Regions from separate parts of the Fictibacillus halophilus genome, predicted to be linked through region 2. Evidence: riboswitches for the same ligand, from Rfam matches in the RefSeq annotation. Region 2 holds a riboswitch; the other holds the start of a gene.
What was found. A riboswitch is a leader RNA that binds a small molecule or an ion and turns the genes downstream of it on or off. The one in region 2 is predicted to bind lysine.
Positions count from the first base shown of each region.

Region 1: another riboswitch for lysine. It lies ahead of I5J82_RS07130 (amino acid permease); the one in region 2 lies ahead of I5J82_RS11490 (aspartate kinase).

Region 1 is NZ_JAEACF010000001.1:1,372,199-1,375,373, forward strand. Features, by position in the region: gene I5J82_RS07120 (class D sortase) at 1-518, shown strand, start outside; gene I5J82_RS07125 (GDSL-type esterase/lipase family protein) at 701-1,417, shown strand; lysine riboswitch at 1,505-1,683, shown strand; gene I5J82_RS07130 (amino acid permease) at 1,772-3,175, shown strand, end outside.
Region 2 is NZ_JAEACF010000001.1:2,199,683-2,202,857, reverse strand. Features, by position in the region: gene uvrC (excinuclease ABC subunit UvrC) at 1-988, shown strand, start outside; lysine riboswitch at 1,054-1,242, shown strand; gene I5J82_RS11490 (aspartate kinase) at 1,434-2,672, shown strand; gene I5J82_RS11485 (YslB family protein) at 2,718-3,164, opposite strand.

The DNA of each region.
Region 1 (3,175 bases), 830 kb from region 2:
GGTACATGCTCTTTCAAACAGGTCAGACCCAGAAAGTAAAGAGTTCGGAAATGCTCTCCAAACCACACATAAAGAGTTCTGATCAAGATATTCTCTATTCGATACGACCAGGTAAAGGTGAGAATATTGGTAACCTACTCATACCGAAGTTAAATGCTACACTACCTATTTTTCATGGAACAGATGAAGAAGAATTAGAAAGAGGTGTGGGTCATTACGAGAAAAGTGTCTTACCAGGAGAACATGATAATTCTGTTCTTTCTGGACACCGAGATACTGTTTTTCGCAAGCTTGGTGAGGTGGGAAAGGGTGATAAGTTGGTCGTAGAAACATCAGCAGGAACCTTTACTTATAAGATTCGACAGGTGCGCATCGTAGATAAAGACGACCGAACTGTCATCGTACCTAAACCGAGAGCAACATTAACTGTTTCAACGTGTTATCCCTTTGATTTTATTGGTGCATCACCTCAAAGGTATATTCTCGTCGCAGACTTGATATCACAAAAATTAACATAATCTATTAAGACAACAGACACTTTTCTGTTGTCTTTTTTTTGACCCCATTTACAACGGGCGTATATTTGTCTTGTTTAAAAGATAATCAAAACAGGTATGAATACCAATAATGTATGTTGGTCTAAAGTCATTCCCCCTGATACATACTTAGTATAAACAACTAGAAAGCCGGTGGTGAAAACATGAAAAAAATCACATTGATTGTTGCAATCAGTATCATTGTTTTGTTAGGTGTTGCTTTTGGAGTGTACTCTATTAACTCCGAAGAAATGGAAGTAACAGCTATTGGTGATTCTCTTGCATATGGATTAGGTGATACCAAAGATAATGGGTATATAGGAGATGTTGAAAAACGATACGAAGAAGACTTAGACAAACAGCTTGTTGTTCATGACTTTGGAGTTCCTAATGATACAAGCACAGATTTACTTAAGCGGTTAAAAAATCCTGAGATAGCAGAAACAGCTAAAAGCTCTGATGTGATTTTCATAAACATAGGAACGAACGATTTTCTAAAAAGTACAGATCGATTGACGAAATTCAATAAAGAAGAGCTAACGGCAAACGAGGAAATTTACAAAGAGAATTTGAACCAAATCATTCGAAATATACAGAATAAAGAAAATCCGAAGACCATTTATATCTTAGGTATCTATAACCCTAAAGCTAAATGGAGTGATATGTCTGTCGTCAACAAAGCCGTATCAAATTGGAATCAATCCACAATAGAAGTAACGAAGAAAAACAAAAATACAGCATATATACGTACAGATGACCTGTTCATTGACAAAAATAAACGTGATTATTTCTCTGACAAACTTCATCCTAACGAAAAAGGTTATGCGTTAATTGGAAAAAGAGTTTACGAAACTATTCGACAAAGCTCAGATTTTAAATAAACAAAACATTGACCTAGCTGAAAAAATCTGTTATTCTTCAAAACGTTATGAACTTATAAATTTCATATAAAGTCCTCACATTAATCTCGGTGAGGTAGAGGTCGCATTAATTATGAGTAGAACTGTTAGAGGCAAGTGGTGCTTTTGACAACAGTTTAAAAGGAATTGATGCCGAAATGGTTTTTTATCCACTTGAAAATCCATTGGGGCTGCATTGAATAAGTGCAGAACTGTCGCAGAATTGTCTGCGTTGAGCTATGAGAGATTTTTGGGGGAAGCTGATTATATTCACGTATGGGCTGTTTCCATACGTGTTTTTTTTATTGGCATTAAATCAACAGGAGGTTTTTCAGCATGAAAAATAACAATTGGAGCGTGTGGCTTCTAACAGCATTTGTTGTTGGAAACATGGTAGGTTCGGGAATCTTTATGTTGCCGAACACATTAGCTCAAACAGCAAGTCCACTAGGAGTTACAGCTGCTTGGGCAGTTACTGGATTTGGAGTATTGATGATAGCGTTGGTCTTTGGATCTCTATCTATAAGAAAACCTGAATTAACCGCAGGTCCTCAAAGCTATGCAAGAGCTTTGTTCTCAAACCCAAAAGCAGGAAATGTAGCAGGGTTTAGTATGGTATGGGGATACTGGGTTGCAAATTGGATCAGCAACGTCGCGATCATCACTAGTTTTGCCGGATATTTATCAACGTTCTTTCCAATGATGCGAAGTTCAAAGGTTATAGGAACAATACTCAACCAAGATATTCAGTTGGGTAAGCTTATTACATTTGTAGTGTGTACGGTATTGCTATGGTTTACGCACTTTATTTTAATAAAGAGCATGAATGGAGCAGGGAAACTTAACTTTGTGGCAACTGCTTCAAAAGTAATCGGATTTATGTTGTTTATTGTCGCTGCACTTTTCGCAGTCGAGTCAACGATCTTTGCTGATGCTTACTTCCCGATTGTAGATGATGCTGGCATCTCTCATGGTCTTGGAAGTCAGATCAATATGGCTGCCATTGCAACGTTATGGGCATTTGTTGGGATTGAATCAGCTGTTGTCTTATCCGGAAGAGCTTCTTCGCAACGAGATGTAAAAAAGGCTACGATTGTTGGTCTACTTATTGCATTAAGCATCTACATGATCACAACTTTACTCACGATGAACGTTCTGCCTAGAGAAGTTCTGATGAGTTCAGATAAACCATTCGTTGATGTACTATCCGTATTGATTGGGAATACAGGAGCTTCTTTAATGGGATTGTTAGCTGTTATCTCTTTGTTCGGTTCAACGATCGGCTGGATACTTTTAAGCTCAGAAGTACCGTATCAAGCTGCTAAATCAGGTGTTTTTCCCGCTTTCTTCGGTAAAGTAAATAAGAACGGAAGTCCAGTAAACGCATTAGCAGTTACAAATATTATGTCTCAGATTTTTATCTTCTCTACGATATCAGGTACGATTGGTGAAGCTTACACGTTCTTAACTACTTCTGCCACGCTAGCTTATTTGATTCCGTATTTGATTTCGGCGGTTTACTTTTTAAAGCTTGTCTATAGTGGAGAAACTTATAACGAAATAAAAGGATCACGCGTAAGAGATGGTGTGATTGCTTTGTTAGCATTCATCTACTCTAGTTGGGTGATCATTTCTGGAACATCAGATGCTAAGACCTTTACTTTAGGAATTGGATTATTTTTCTTAGGTTTTCTCGTTTATCCGATCTTTCATAGGTATACTCCTAAGAATAGTAAAGAT
Region 2 (3,175 bases):
CAGACAAGGTAAGGTAATCGCTAGAGATATTTCTGTCTTTCCGTTTTATGGCGAGGCGAATGAAGACCTGCTAACCTTTATCGGTCAGTTCTATCTGCAAAAAAATCATCTTCTGCCTAAAGAGATCCTACTTCCACAAGAAGTGGATGCACATCTTGTGTCGGAACTTCTTCAAGTGAAAGTATTGCAACCAAAAAAAGGACAAAAGAAAGAGCTAGTGGAGTTAGCAACCAAAAACGCGTCTTTAGCTCTTCACGAAAAATTTGCTCTGATCGAGCAAGATGAAGCGAGAACGATTAAAGCTGTTGAGAACCTTGGTGAGAGAATTGGAATTGCTGCACCTTATCGTATTGAAGCGTTCGATAACTCGAATATTCATGGAACAGATCCTGTTTCTGCTATGGTTGTTTTTGTTGATGGTAAACCTTATAAAAAGGATTATCGAAAATACAAGATCAAATCTGTAGAAGGACCAGATGATTATGCTTCTATGAAAGAAGTTGTTCGCCGAAGATATACGAGGGTGTTAAGAGAGGAAGGAGAGCTTCCTAATTTAATTCTGATCGATGGCGGAAAAGGGCAGATATCAGCAGCTCAAGATGTGTTAGAAAACGAGCTAAACTTATTTATCCCTGTAGCAGGTCTATCAAAAGATGAAAAACATAGAACCTCACAGCTATGGATTGGCGATCCTCCAGAGATGATACACTTGGCCAGAAACAGTCAGGAATTCTATCTTTTGCAACGAATTCAAGATGAAGTTCATAGGTTTGCGATTTCTTTCCATCGAAAAGTCCGATCTAAAAGTATGTTTGAATCAACATTAGACAGCATTGCTGGCATTGGCGACAAACGTAAAAAGATGCTTCTTCGCCACTTTGGATCGTTAAAGAAGTTAAAAGAAGCTACTGTTGATGAGATTCAAGCAGCAGGTGTGCCTAAACCAGTAGCCGAGCTTATTGAAAAAGCATTTTTATCAAATGAGTAGTTGCAGCCAGTGATTAACTTTGTTAAAATGAATCCAACTTTATAAATATGCCATGCTTCGTATGAAGTGATGGTAGAGGAGCAGGAACCAATAGTAACCCATCTGAAGAGAAGAAGCTCTAGTGATGATGGTGGAAAGGGGATTCTTGCCGAAGTGTAAAAGGACTTCTAGCCTTTTATGCTGGACCTGTATTGAATAAATACAGAGCTGTCACACAAGTCCCCCCAGGGTTTGTGTGGAGGACTATCTCACGAGGGGGAACAAACTTGGCTTGCTACGGATTATAGCAACAATAGGGTTTTTCCTTATTGTTGCTTTTTTGTATTTACTTTCAAAAAAGAAACCTGAAAGTATACGTGCAAACTAAGTAGACGTGGTCTTTTAGCGTCAACAAAGTCTTCAAATAAAAGAGATAGAATCTTACAACAAGAAGGGATTGGAGAATATGGGGAGAATCGTTCAAAAATTTGGCGGAACTAGTGTTGGCTCAGTTGAGCGAATACAAAATGTTGCAAAACGAATCATCCACGAAGTAGATGCAGGAAATGAAGTCGTGGTTGTGGTTTCAGCGATGGGTAAAACAACAGATGAACTTGTAAAGCTCGCGACAAGTATCAGTCATAACCCTTCTAAACGGGAGATGGATATGCTTCTTACGACAGGAGAGCAGATTACGATCGCCCTATTGACGATGGCTCTGCATCAGGAAGGATATAAAGCGCAATCTTTAACAGGATGGCAAGCGGGCATTCAAACAGAAGATGCCTTTTCAAATGCAAGAATACTAGACATCGATTCAAAGCGAATCTCTGACTTATTAAAAGATGGCCATATCGTGGTTGTTGCAGGGTTTCAAGGACTTATACCAGAAACCAAGGATATCGCAACGCTTGGCAGAGGTGGATCAGATACAACAGCCGTTGCGCTAGCGGCAGCTTTAAACGCGGATCGCTGTGACATCTATACCGATGTGACTGGTGTTTATACGACAGATCCCCGTGTAGTGAATTCAGCTAGAAAACTACCTTCGATCTCTTATGATGAGATGTTAGAGATGGCGAACCTCGGTGCGGGTGTTTTACATCCGAGAGCGGTTGAGTTTGCTAAAAACTATAGTATTACCTTAGAAGTAAGGTCAAGCATGAGTGAAGAACGTGGAACATTAGTAGAGGAGGAAGTGTCTATGGAACAAAATTTAATGGTTAGAGGTCTTGCGTTTGAAGGAAACATAACAAAAATTACGGTCTCTTCAGTACCTAATGAAATACACGCTTTAGCTGAACTGTTTACGATTTTGGCTTCTAACGGTATCAATGTAGACATCATCATTCAAAATGTACTTAATGAAGAGAAAACAAATATTTCGTTCTCGATCGAATCAAACTCACTGTCTGCTACACAAGAAGTGCTTGCGGCACATCAAGCAAAATTAGGTTTCGAATCGATCAGTTATGAACAGGGTTTGGCAAAGGTGTCAATCGTTGGTTCAGGTATGATCTCAAATCCTGGCGTAGCCGCTAAAATGTTTAAAGCTCTGTCAGACCAAGAGATTATGATTAAGATGGTCAGCACCTCTGAGATTAAGGTATCAACCGTTGTGAAGCAAGAAGATATGATTAAGTCAATTGAAACGCTGCATGATGTGTTTGAGTTAGATGCTCGTGTTCCCGTTCAGAACACGTAAATCTAATCTTAAACATTGAAAAGCCGGCAATCCGCCGGCTTTTTGTTATTCGATCGTATCTTTTTTATCCCATTGAACAGTAATAAAAACTTTGTTTCGTTTGATAGATTCTAAAGCTTCTGTTGTGCATTTTTTTTGCAGCTGAACCTGTTCAGCGAGGAAGCCTGCTTCTAGGCTGAACGTTTGATGATTAAAGTTTTCCATTCGTTGCACAATCAATTGAGAGTTCAAAGAGAAATTCATCTCTGTTTTTGAAGCTTCGATCATTTCAAGAGTACCCCAGCCAGCTTCAACAAAAAAAGCGTGAACTTCTTCCATCGTATGTAAAGGATATTTTCTAGCCAAGTGTCTTCCTGCCCAATAGAGAATATTTCGTTCTTGTTTGCCAAGAAGTTCAGGCAATAAGTCGCTTCGAAGGATCTCATACCCAAAAGCTGAAACAGAAAGCTGTTCTACAGGGGTGTTTTCATCCTTTGTCTTTTGTTTAAACATTCTGCATCCCT